2 regions of the Bacillus sp. SORGH_AS_0510 genome follow, and region 2 is predicted to be linked to the other one. Evidence: riboswitches for the same ligand, from Rfam matches in the RefSeq annotation. Region 2 holds a riboswitch; the other holds the start of a gene.
What was found. Region 2 has a riboswitch for thiamine pyrophosphate ahead of thiM (hydroxyethylthiazole kinase). Riboswitches for the same ligand answer to the same signal wherever they lie in the genome.

Region 1 (6,763 bases), 980 kb from region 2:
AATAACCCCAAAAAAACCTAGGATGATGAGTAATATAAATAAAATAATGAATTGAAGCAGATGCCTCTTTTTCCAGTTCTTAAAAATATCCTTAAGTATCATTAGATGACTTCCTTCTCTGTAAATTATGGCAAGTATAATTTTTGAAGATTTGTTGATTTTTATGACTGTATAAAAAATGGCTCTGTTTTCTTGCCTGTTATTTCCGCTCCAGGCACGAGCGGTTCGTGGGTGTTTCGGCGAGCCTCCTCTGCGAAACGCGCCTGCGGGGTCTCCCCTGAACCATACTCCCACAGGACATTGAATTGCATCTTGAATCCGCCCACGCACGAAGGAAATGCGATAGCATTTTCGAGGAGTCTTCGTGCCTTTCGCTACAATCAACAGGGTGTAATACTCAACATTCTCCTTTATCACAGCCCAAAAAATAAAAGATGGGCAGGTCCCATCTTTTATTTTTCTTCTATAATATTAGCTTTTTGTGATTTCTTTAAAGCGCTGTTTGCTATGTTTTTCGTCAAAACTACTAAAAATCCGATAGTTTTTTTCATCCAGGATTCGAAAATGTTTACTAAGGATATTTTGTTGGAGGACAAAACCGTTCTTCTTTGTCACGATTTTCCACCATACCCGGCCGCCTAATGTCTTTGTTCTACGAAAATCTATTCCCTCACGTGCCACTGTTTCTAATACTTCTAAAGGCTCGTTTCCAAATAAGAATTGGACTGTTTCAGTTTCACGGAAAAGTGCACAAATTGAAACAGCCGTAGACCAGTTGGCAAGAACTCTTCCCTTCTCAATTTGTACAAGTGTTTTCTTTGAAACACCTATAATTTCTGCCATTTTATCCTGAGTATAGCCTGCTTCCGTCCGAATAAGACGAAGCTTTTCAGAAACTTGCATTAAAATTTCATCCCTGGTCACATTAAAGCCCTTCCTTCAATAGCATCTAGTGTAATTTTACACAACTTCTGCCAATCATTCAAATTATATGAAAAAACTGCTATCCTTATTTGATAGCAGTTTTTTCATTAAAAGGTACTATTTATTTATTTGGGGAGGAAGTCCACACTGACTTGAGCAAGAATTTTTAAGTTCACATGCTGCGCATTTCCCTTTTTTGGACTTATTTATGAACTTGACTAAAGCCCATGTTGCGTATCCAAAAATCGCTGCACCAATAATAATATTGGCTATCATAGCTTTCACCTCTTTTTAGATTTAACCAATCCCCAACAGCTTTCCACCTTGGTAAATGATTAATGACAATACATAGGCAATCACAAAAGCATAGATCATAGAGAAAGCTGTCCATTTTTTGGAGCTAGTTTCTTTGTAAATAGTAGCTACTGTTGCTAAGCATGGAATATAAAGCAAAATGAAAACCATGAAACTATAGGCAGCAAGCGGTGTATAATAATTCGCCAGTAATGCTTGCAATCCAGCATCATTCGGAACAAAATAAATGATATTCATCGTTGAGATGATGGCTTCTTTTGCTAGAAATCCAGTAATTAAGGAAGCTGAAGCCTGCCATGTTCCAAAACCAATAGGATCAAATATTGGAGCGATGATATTTCCGATTGCAGCTAGAAAACTATGATCCATATCTACATTTAATCCTTTAGGACCCACATAAGATAAGAGCCAAATAAATACTGAGCCTGCAAAGATAAATGTTCCAGCTTTTCTGACAAATCCTTTTCCCTTATCCCATGTACTTCTCCAAAGCGATTGGAATTGTGGCAGCCTATACGGTGGCAGTTCAATGACAAACAATGACGTTTCAGATTTTAATAGGGTAGTAGAGAATATTTTTGCTAAAACTAAAGCAACAACGATTCCAAGAACATATAGACTTAATACAACAAATGCTTTATGTGCTGCAAAAAATGCCCCAACAAATAAAGCGTACACTGGTAATCGCGCGGAACAAGACATTAAGGGTGTGAGCAGGATCGTTAACAAACGCTCACGTGGTGTTTCAATTGTTCGTGCGGCCATAATCCCAGGTACATTACAACCAAAACCAATCATCATCGGTATGAAAGCTTTTCCGTTAAGTCCAACCGATTCCATAATTCGGTCCATTACTAATGCTACACGAGCCATGTATCCAGAATCCTCTAATAACGAAATGAAAAAGAAGAGAATAAAAATTTGTGGAACAAACACAAGAACGCCGCCCACACCTGCTACTAAGCCTTCAATAATCAATGCATGGATAAAAGCCGATGCATGAATGGCCTCTAACACTTTCTCAAATCCGGCTGTTACTGGGCCTGTCAATAAACCATCTAAAGCATCCGATAATGGGGTTCCCAACCAATCAAACGTTAACATAAACATAAAATACATTAAAAGTAAAAAGATCGGCATACCTAAAAATCGATTGGTAACAATACTATCAATTTTTTCAGTCAAAGGGATAACTGTGTCACTTTTCCTAGCAACTTCACCAACAATTTTTTCAATAACTTCTTTTCTTTTTAAATATATATAGTTTGTTACCGATTTAAAATCCGTTTGTTTTTGTAACTCCGACTCCAATTTATATAAAATTGCTTCGAGCTTTTGTGTATTGGCTAAACTATTAACATAGTTTTTTACATACTCGTTACCTTCTAAGTATTGAATAGCCAGGAAGCGTATAGAGTGAGTTGTTTTCCCCGTTAATTCTCCAGAAAATGCTGTAATAGCTTCCTCTATCTCTTTACCGTAATACGTTAGATTTTTTTTCATCGGTTGAATGGATTTTGTCGATATGACATCGACTAGCTGATCGCAACCTTTTCCGCTTCTTGCCACAACTGGTACCACGGGCACACCAAGAATATCTGACAGCTTCATGTAATCAATTTGAATTCCCCTCTTATTAGCTACGTCTATCATATTAAGGCCAATAAGCGCAGGCTTTTCAAATTCAAGCAATTGGAGTGTAAGGTGAAGATTTCGCTCCAATTGAGAGGCATCTAATATATTCAGTAAACGATCCACTGATTCATTTAAAAAGAAGGATGTGACAACCCCTTCATCTTTTGACAACGGATTAAGCGTATATACTCCAGGTAGATCAATTAAATGACCTATATTTTTCTTAAATACTCCAACCTTCTTTTCAACCGTTACACCGCTCCAGTTCCCAACATATTCATAGGAGCCTGTTAAGTTATTAAACAATGATGTTTTCCCTGTATTTGGGTTACCTATTAGAGCAATTTCCATTAGATTCTTTCCACCTCAATCTGAACGGCTTCCTTGCGGCGAATGCCAACACATTGTCCGCAGGACTCAATCATAATCGGTCCTCCAAATGGCATTACGCATTTTACGCATACTTCAGAACCTTCAGTGATACCTAAATCCAATAGCCTTCTTTGAACTAGGTGACCAACATGAGAAAGATCTAATATTTTACCTTTATCTCCTGCTTTTAACGAACCGAACATGTATATCACCCTATCTATGTTAATTGAGAATGATTATCTTTCTATATTGTCATTTTAACACTTTTTTAGGGTAATAAGCATATTAAATTTGACAAAGTTTCGAAAAAAATTAATTAAAAAAAGGAAAAGCTACTGGTCTTTTCCTTTTTTAATAAGCTTATTTAAATAATCTCTTTGGTAATGCACTAATTACAAGGATAATAATAATGGCACTAATGATAAAGCTTGGAAGCATGTACGTTCCATTGTATAAAAGGGAGTACACAGCGACTGGTTGCCCTTTTGGAGCATATTCTCCAAAAAACACAATGCCCGAAACTACATGGCAGAAGTAACGAAGGAGACTTCCTATGAATGCTCCCAGTACCACAAAGGTCATCCACTTCCCTTTGTTACTCGCATTCAGGCCATTTTTTATTTGTGCTGCAAAAACACCCGCAAAGCCTAACAACAGTAAAAGCAATAAAGTAATCAATAATTCCTTGAAGGATTGTATAAATTTGTGAATAGCCAAGGATAAACTGTAATAATCCCAGCAAGAATCCAGTTAAAACTCCACCTTTACCCCCCCAGCGATATGCCATTAGAAAAACGGGTACCATAGCAATGGAAATTGAACCACCTTGCGGCCAAATTTTAAATGAAAGGATATTACCTACATAATCCAATAAATAGGCTAGCGCGGTAAATACCGCTACTTCTGTAATAAAAAGCGTATTGCTACTGTTCTTGCTCATTTTTTAAAAATCCCCCTTTGTTTTCTCTATCAATAAAAAAAATCCACAAAAAAAAGCAATGCAAACTAAGGAATGTCTGCATTGCTTTGCTATCGGCAAACCACATCCCTACGCTAGTGTTAACTAACAGGTTCATAGGGTCAGAACTCTACCGTTCACTCTCAGCCGCCCGAGGCAGCTCCCCTTGTGGAAATATTCTATTGTTTCCATTAAAATATACTACTGTTCTCCTATTTTTACAAGAACAATCTCCTTGTAGACCATTGGGCGAAACACCTAAATAGTAATAGAAATTATTGGTAAATATTTTTTATTCAATTTTTTAGAGGATTTTCCCTATTACCCTCGAATTAACTTGTTAAGCAGTTTTGTAAATACTATAGGGGGAAAAAAGATGTTTACCGGAGAACAAACGGAATTAGTTGCTTTTTTTCAACAAAATAAAGAGAAGCTGGTACAAGAATGGGAAAATTCCATTGTAATCAATCACAAGGACCCCTTTAAGATGAAAATCAGGGAAAATGGGGAAGCCCTTCTTAACGTAATCCTTACAATGCATAAAGTCTCTAATGATGAACTTTTAGAAATCATTAAAAAGATTGCAATAGAAGTGTCAGAAGAACGGGTACTAGCTCATATTAATATTGGTGATTTTGTCTATAATGTAAATCTTGGTCGTACCATTCTTTATGGTTATTTGAGTAAGACAGGTATCTCCTGGTCGGATTTACAGGAATCCATAAATAAGATAAATTTTTGTTTTGATAAATTTTTATATTATGCCGTTTCCCACTACTCGGAAGCAAAAAATAAAATTATTGAAGAAAAGACGATGTTTATTGATTCAACACATCAAGATCGGTTAACACTTCTTGGTCAAATGACATCAAGCTTTATCCACGAATTTAGAAATCCACTTACCTCTGTTCAAGGATTTATTCAGTTACTTAAAGCTGATTATCCAAACATGAGATATCTAGATATCATTTCAAGTGAGTTAGACCAACTAAACTTTAGAATTTCCCAGTTCCTTTTACTTTCAAAAAAGGAGCTCATCGGAAAGGAAAAAATTGACTTCAAATTAAATCAACTGATTGATGAGGTATTAAATTTCCTATATCCAAGTATTTTAGATGGTAAAGTGAAGATAAAAAGAGATCTAAGTAAAGATTTTACATTGAACGGGTATGCCGATGAAATCAGGCAAGTCTTTATTAATATCATTTTTAATGCCATCGATGTATTAAACCACCATGAAGTTGATACACCGACAATAGAGATCAGCAGCTGGGTTGAAAATAACGAGCAGATAAAAATCAATATTTCAAATAATGGGCCTGCCATACCGGCAGAATTAAGTAAAACCATTTTTGAACCCTTCTTTACAACAAAAAAATTAGGTACGGGGCTTGGTTTATTTGTTTGTAAGGAAATTATTGAAAAACATAAAGGAGAATTAACATGTGATTCTTCTTTTGATAAGACTACTTTTTCAATATGCCTACCTGTACTTTCTTAAAAGATAAAACATCGTGTATCCATTTAAATCCCACTTTCCAAAAGCCAGGGATTTTTTTATTTCCCCAACTATATACATCTTCCGAAATAAAACCATTTTGCATATGATGTACTAAAAATTGGGGGAGACTCGGGATATGTTTACATTAAAGGTTGATAATGAAATTGAACTTCAATTGTTTCAACACCATCACGCATTAAATCTTTATCATTTAGTTGAAAAAAATCGCGAGCATTTACGAGAGTGGATGCCTTGGGTGGACACGATGAATTCTCCTTATCAATTTGAGACTATCATCCCAATTTGGCTTAATCAATTTGCAGAAAATATCGGATTCAATGTAGGTATCCTTTATAAGGGAGAACTTGTTGGCTCCATTGGTCTTCATCAAATAGATTGGCATAACAAAACCGTTAGTATTGGTTATTATCTTGCCAGAACAGCAGAAGGGCATGGAATTATGACACGCTCTGTTCAAGCCTTATTAAACTATGCATTCTTTGATTTAGGCCTTAACCGTGTTGAGATTCGCTGTGGGGTGAATAATAAAAAAAGTCGTGCGATTCCCGAAAGGCTTGGTTTTAAAAAGGAAGGTACGATTAGAGACGGTGAACAATTATACGGCCGTTATCATGATCTTATCTGTTACGGCATGCTTGCACGTGACTGGAATGGAATTTCCTTTATTAAGTAGCTTCTTTTGTAGATTGATTTACTTTTAAAAAAAGACTGAACAAAACAATTTGGGAAATTGGATAAAAAGGCAAGGAATAAAAAATCATATACCCTGCCCTATAATGATAAACACCAAGAATATGTGCAAACCATTCGAGAGAAATCCCTATAATCGACCAAAAGAGAACATAGGTAAAGAAATACCTAAAGTGAATGTTAAATCTAACCCAAATATAAATAAAAAAATATGAGGAAGGGCCGAACATAGTGTAGGAAAAAAAATCAATCAATTGAAAGGATGAGTTATCATTTACATTATAAAAATTGAATGGTTCTATACTAATGGTGTGATCGAAAAAGAAACCAACAAAAATGCCAAATAA
Region 2 (6,763 bases):
AACAAGGCTATGATTTTTGTAAAATCTAACAACTGACAAATTTCTAGCTTCTCATTCACTGCATGAGCATCTTCCAATTTACCCGGTCCGAAAATGGCCGTTGGAATTCCTGCCCGCCCGAGCCATCCTGCATCGGTTACGGTAGTTGACATACCAACATTCGGCATATCCATTTTCATTTTTTCATAGGAAGCAGTTAAAGCCTTTGTTCCAAGGTGATCTCTGTCCAATTCTAATGAAGGAAAAATCTCACCTCGGTCCTCAATCATGGACTTTCCTCCCCAAACAAAGGTTGGAGGATTCTCTCGAAGCCACGGATCAGCAGCTGCTACAGCGCCGATGTGTTGTTCGATTTCCTTTATCACTTCTTCAAAGTCCTCATTAGGATAAAAGTGGACCGTTATCCATAATGCACATTGATCTGCCACGAAAGCGGCATGCCTGCCTCCTTCGATCACAGCGGGATTAATCGTATTCGTACCAGGCGGAAAACCTTCATAACTTTTCGTTATTGCCCAATGCCGCTCCAGCTCCTGAAGCCCTGTAATAATCTTCATCATCTTTTCAATGGCGCTAGCACCTTTTACGCCACCACCTGCATGAATCATTTTTCGCCGGAGTCCGTCATGATAGGTCTCTTTGCTTTGAATCGTAATCCAACCTGTGATCACTCCGCCTTGGCCTTGAATATGTAAATCACTAGTATCGACCACTACGGCATAATCAGCAGTATACCCTCTCTCAACACATGCTTGTGTCCCTGCTTCTCCCACTTCTTCTCCAATTACGGATTGAAAATGAAGATCACCGCTTAGGGATATACCCATCTCTTTTAAAAGCTTGATAGCAAAAAGGGATGCTGCCATTCCACCTTTCATGTCTGCCACGCCACGTCCATAAACATATGAATCTATTATCCTTGTGCTAAAAGGTGATGAAACCCACTCCCTGTCATCTCCCACTTCAGCCACGTCCACATGCCCATTTATAATTAAACTATTAAACTGCCCAGAGGATTCACCCTTTAAAATTCCCACCACATTTGGGTCACCTGCGTATACATCCCATTGATCCGTTTGAAAGTCCAGGCCATCTAGATAATCTTTAATAAATCCCTGTATTTCATTTGTATTTCGGGCAGGTGGGCTTACTGTTGGGAAAGCCACCAGCGTGGAGAGCAATTCAAGAAGTTCCTCTTTTCTTGATTCCACCTCGACTGCAATTTTCTCGGCTAATTCGTTCCACATTTTCTGTACCACCTTATACTTTTGCTTGCGTTCCCTCTAGTTTCACAACTTTTTTCTTTAAAAATAAAGTTAAAATAATAAACCCAATTAATGCACCAGCGAACGAGCTAAAAATAAATAAAGGAATGAAGCCAAATAATGTTGCTTTTTGTCCAAGGAATAGTGTTGCGATTGGATAACAAAGCATAGCACCAAGGATTCCCGTCCCGATCACTTCTCCAAAAAATGCAAGATAGATTTTCCTTGTTTTCAAGAATAATAGGGAGGCGAGCAATGCACCGACCATACTTCCTGGGAAAGCAAACGGTGATCCCGTACCGATCAAGTTTCTAATAAGGGAGACACAGAACGCTTGAGCCACAGCATAATATGGCCCTAAAAGAACTGCTGACAATACATTCATGAAATGTTGAACAGGAAAAACCTTTGTAAAGCCAACGGGAATATAAAAAAGATTACTGGACAAAGTTCCGATTGCAATCATCATGGCGGTTAAAGTAAGTTTGTGTGTTTTTCTCATTCTTCTATCACTCCTGACCCAATATGGCACAAATATTTCTTCCTAGTGCTTGCACAGCCTCTAGCGGTGACTCTGCATGACTAATTGCCGTAATCACAGAAACACCATCTGCACCTGCTGCCACTACCGATTGTGCATTTTCAATCGTAATGCCACCGATTCCAACAATCGGGATGTTAAAGCCATCCTTCCGCAACGCTTCAATTAAAATCGTTCCTCGAGATGGTTTGGCATCGGCTTTCGTGGTGGTTGGAAAAACTGGACCAAATCCCGAAATAATCCGCACCGTCCCTTAGGGCTGCTAAAGCTTCCTCTTTTGAATGAACAGATACACCAAGGATTTTGTCGCCAATCTTACCCCTGACTGATTTGACCGTTTCATCTTCTTGACCAATATGGACACCATCTGCATTTAATTCTAGGGCAAGTTCAATATCATCATTCACGATAAAAGGGATATGATTTGCCTTACACATTCTTTGAAGTTCCTTCGCGAGTGAATATTTTTCCGCACCCGTCAACGCACCTTCCCCCTTTTCACGGAATTGAAAAATAGTTATCCCCCCAGCAATAGCTTCCTTTAATACCTCAACAGGATCCTTCAAGCAGTTATTACTGCCCATGATAAAATAGACCCTTAAGGCTTCCCTTAACGTTGTCATGAAGGTGCCACCTCTTTTCCATTTCTTTTTTTTCTATAGGCCCAATGATTGGTTGGTCCATGCCCCTGGCCAATCTCTAAATCTTCCTCAATCGCCGCCTGAATAAAATCCTTAGCAGTTAAAACTGCCTCATACACGCTAGCACCTTTTGCCAGCTCTGCAGTTAATGCAGCTGAGAAGGTGCACCCTGTTCCATGCGTATTTTTAGTAATGATACGTTTGCTAGAAAAAGTGTAGAATTCTTTGCCATCGAATAATAAATCAATTGCCTCGGATTCATTCTCGTCATGACCACCTTTAATAACAATATTCTTGACTCCGAATGCATGTAATTTCCTCGCGGCTTCCTTTTTATCCTCAATTGACTGGATCGTCATTCCAGTTAATACTTCCGCTTCGGGAATGTTCGGTGTGATGACCATGGCTAGAGGCAGTAAATAGGTTTTCATCGCTGAAATAGCTTCTTGTAACAGTAAGGAAGCTCCGCCTTTAGCAATCATCACCGGGTCAACAACAACATTTTCCCAGTTAAAAACTTTAATTTGTTCAGACACGGCTTCAATAATTTCAGCATTAAACAGCATTCCTGTTTTTAATGCATCCGTTCCAATATCCTCACCAATCGCTTGAATCTGTTTGATCACAGCCTCTACAGACATGGGATACACTCCGTGGACCCCCAATGTATTTTGAGCGGTAACTGCCGTTAATGCCGACATGCCAAATACCTGAAGTTCCTGAAACGTCTTTAAGTCTGCTTGAATTCCAGCTCCACCACCACTATCTGAACCAGCAATTGTTAGTGCTTTTTTCATAAAAATCCCCCCATTTTACTCACTGATTTTTTCAAATAATGCAAATTGCTCTATATCTCTAGAAGAAGTCAATGATAACTGGTTTAAAAATTCAAATTGGAAGCTACCAGGTCCAAATTTATCTGTTTTTTCTGCTGCCTTCTCTGCAGCAATTCCATAGAAGGATAAAGCTGCTACTGCTGCCTTTATTAAATCTTTTTCCACACCAGCAAAGGCACCTATTACCGAGGTTAATAGACAACCCGTCCCCGTAACTTTTGTTAATATTGGATGTCCATTTTTAACAACATAGATTGTTTCTCCATCAGTCACGATATCCTCTTTCCCCGTGATGACTACGACAGTTTTCATTTTTCGTGCAGCTGAGATGGCTACTTCAACAATATTGCCATTTGCGTCACCTGCATCTACACCTTTAATTTCCCAGTTTTCGCCGACAACATTAGCAATTTCAGCCGCATTTCCTCGAATAACTGATACATTTACTTCCTTCATAATCTTTTGTGCAGTTTCCGTACGGTAACGTGTTGCTCCAGCTCCTACAGGATCAAAAATGACTGGTACTCCGGTTTCATTTGCAGCTTTTCCAGCAATAATCATAGACTCGACTGTCTGCGAATTTAAGGTACCAATATTCAACACTAGCGAACTAGCAATCTTAGCCATATCGGCTACTTCTTCTTCTGCATAGGCCATGACTGGTGATGCACCAAGGGCAAGCAGGCCATTTGCTGTAAAGTTTGTAACGACGACATTTGTTATATTATGTACAAGTGGTCTTCCCTCTCTTACCTTTTCCAATGTTTCAAACAAGCTGTTTTTTTTCACAACAATCTCCCCTTTTTTAAAAAATGGCTCTGTTAAAATTGTCTGTTGATTTCCGCTCCAGGCACGAGCGGTTCGTGGGTGTTTCGGCGAGCCTCCTCGACGCAAGCGTCTGCGAGGTCTCCCCTGAACCATACTCCCACAGGAGTCTTCGTGCCTTCCGCTCCAATCAACAGGATGTATAAATCAACATTGTTCTTTAACACAGCTTAAAAATAAAAAAACCAGATCCATATATTGGACCTGGTTAGTTAGAAAGAGTAATAAAAAATACTATTCACTCGACTACTTTCCTACGCTGGTATTACCCAGATCAGGTCCGAAGGGTTAAAAACGTTGCCGTTTTCTCTCAGCCCGCTGATCAGGGCACCCCTAGTAGATACTTCTTTATGAAATTACCTAAATAGTACTGCTAAAAATTTCAGATGTAAAGTAAATAATTTTATAAGATTTGTCATTCAGTCCATTTACCTTTCTAAATCGGTGTTTCCTTTTGCTAAATCCATCAGCTCTTTTAATTCATTAGTAAAGCCTTTTACTGCTCTGCCATCGAAAACAGTTACCGGCACACCTAAGAAACCGTACATCTCTACTTCTTTTTGAAATTCTGGGTTTGTGGCTACGTTTCTTGCCTCAAAAGCGATTCCTTCCTCTGTTAAAACCTGTTTTACCATTGTACATTCAATACAGTCGTTCGTTGTATAGACAATTACGGACTTATTCATTGGCATAATTCTCCTCTAACTGATATTGCGACAAATTTCATCTAGTTTCCTCTTCCATCGATTATATAACAGTTAACGGTATAGGTTGAAGACCTCTGTTTCAGGAAATATTGCTCGGGAAAGCGCACGAACAGACAATTCTCGCGTTTACATGTCGGAAAGTGAAAGCGATATTCTTCATTTACGAGGGCTGGACTGCCTTTTTTTCTACTTTCATGATATTCGTTGATGCTTGTCTGTGAAAATTTCATATGATATCTCTTGTAAGGCCCTTATTCATGAATGGGCTCGGGATTCAAACTTTAAAAAAGGTGGGTAGAATAATGAGCAAAAAAAATAAGAAGATTCAAGAAGATCAAGTTGAAAATACATTTGATATAGACTCCATTTTACAGTCGGTAAACAACTTGCTGAAAGAAGAGCTATTAAAGGCTTTGGGAAATTCCTCAGAAAATGCATCTTCTAACACAGTAGAAAAAGAGCAATCAGATGCACAAGATACTAAACAACAACAAGAGCTTGTTGTCGAGGAACAAGTACAACAAATTGAAGACAGCAGTCCTCCTGAGAATGACCTTCGCTCCAAAATTGGCAATCACTTATTAGCGATTGAAACCGACATAGCAGCCTATATTTCAAGCTTTGAAGATGAGATTCGAGCAGAACTTGCAGGTTTAAAGGAACAAAATACAACCCTATTAAAACAAGTCTCAGATTTCGAGAAGAAGAATAAGGATAAAGACAAGGAAAAGGACAAAAAGAAAAAGAAAGAAAAGTAAACTCTAAATAAAAAAACCTTGAACTCTCAAGGTTTTTTTACTTTGTTTAAGAATTTACATACTATTATCATGTAAAGGGAGATAAATTTTTTTCAAAAATCTCTCCATGAGGTGTGGAAGAACACTTTTACGCCTCGTCACTAGGGCACTGACCATGGCTTTTTTCTCTTCTTTACTTACCATCCAATCTTCTGGAATCATTGAGATGATTTCCTCAATTAAAAATATAGGGATGGTCTGGATTAGTTCCAAATAATCCGTAAAACTATTTTCCGATTCAATAAATTTTGCCATAATCTGATGTGTAGCGCTCTTCAATAACTGCTCTGACATGTCCTCTAAATCACTGGCAATCCAGTTGTATGCACCGAAAATCTCAGCATGATCAATAATCCATAATTGGTATTGTCCTGGATCTTCCTCACATAAGACTATATTTTTACGCGTACGATCGCGATTGCAAAGCCAGTAATCTAGCAAGATGGCACCTGCTAATGACTGGTGATTACTAATACTAGAAATATTTGGCGTTTGATGACCGTCCATACAATCAGGAACATATAAAGAAGCGAATTGGTATTGGGTATGGTGCATGACTTTCAGTTCAGGAACTTGCGCAATAAACTCTGGTGGTATCGCTACTAACCGGGCAAATGGAATCGGCAGACCGAGATATCGTGCTAAACAATACCCCACCCATTCATTTGGTAAAGTTCTCTCAAACCCAGGCTGAAAGAACTTTACCACATAGTCATGTCCATCACTAAAACTTATTAAGTGAGCATTAGACTTTCCTTCTAATGTTTTTCGATAGGCAATAGGAGTAATCATCTCATCTCCCCCTCCCCATTTACCTCTCCGCCCTTTTGGACAATTTTCTTTAATAAATTCACATATGCATCTGCAACTGTTTGGATGGAAAAATGTTGTTGAACTCTATTAATTGCAGCCTGAGACATCTGTTGAAAGCGTATTGGATCATCAATAATTCCATATATTTGATTGACGGCATCTTCGACATTTTGTCCACGAAATAGTAAGCCTGTCTCCCCCTCAACCACTAATTCTGTTACTGGCATCATTCTAGATGCCACAACAGGTACACCACAGGTCATTGATTCAATGAAGGTATTTCCAAAGGATTCTGATTTAGTGGTTGCAAGAGTACATCCACCAGATTGACGAATCTT

Region 1: linked by a shared signal. The riboswitch ahead of QE429_RS20340 (energy-coupled thiamine transporter ThiT) and the one ahead of thiM (hydroxyethylthiazole kinase) in region 2 are both predicted to bind thiamine pyrophosphate.

Annotation. Positions count from the first base shown of each region.
Region 1 is NZ_JAUTAU010000001.1:3,975,431-3,982,193, forward strand. Features, by position in the region: gene QE429_RS20310 (transglycosylase domain-containing protein) at 1-102, opposite strand, end outside; gene QE429_RS20315 (helix-turn-helix transcriptional regulator) at 472-924, opposite strand; gene QE429_RS20320 (FeoB-associated Cys-rich membrane protein) at 1,042-1,200, opposite strand; gene feoB (ferrous iron transport protein B) at 1,222-3,225, opposite strand; gene QE429_RS20330 (FeoA family protein) at 3,225-3,449, opposite strand; gene QE429_RS20335 (energy-coupled thiamine transporter ThiT) at 3,607-3,828, opposite strand; gene QE429_RS20340 (energy-coupled thiamine transporter ThiT) at 3,842-4,186, opposite strand; TPP riboswitch at 4,275-4,381, opposite strand; gene QE429_RS20345 (histidine kinase N-terminal domain-containing protein) at 4,581-5,705, shown strand; gene QE429_RS20350 (GNAT family N-acetyltransferase) at 5,842-6,399, shown strand; gene QE429_RS20355 (hypothetical protein) at 6,392-6,763, opposite strand, start outside.
Region 2 is NZ_JAUTAU010000001.1:2,994,952-3,001,714, forward strand. Features, by position in the region: gene QE429_RS15395 (acetylornithine deacetylase) at 1-1,247, opposite strand, end outside; gene thiW (energy coupling factor transporter S component ThiW) at 1,261-1,767, opposite strand; partial or broken gene thiE (thiamine phosphate synthase) at 1,775-2,429, opposite strand; gene thiD (bifunctional hydroxymethylpyrimidine kinase/phosphomethylpyrimidine kinase) at 2,426-3,244, opposite strand; gene thiM (hydroxyethylthiazole kinase) at 3,260-4,072, opposite strand; TPP riboswitch at 4,343-4,453, opposite strand; gene QE429_RS15420 (glutaredoxin family protein) at 4,537-4,794, opposite strand; gene QE429_RS15425 (hypothetical protein) at 5,118-5,573, shown strand; gene QE429_RS15430 (HipA family kinase) at 5,628-6,404, opposite strand; gene QE429_RS15435 (glycosyltransferase family 4 protein) at 6,401-6,763, opposite strand, start outside.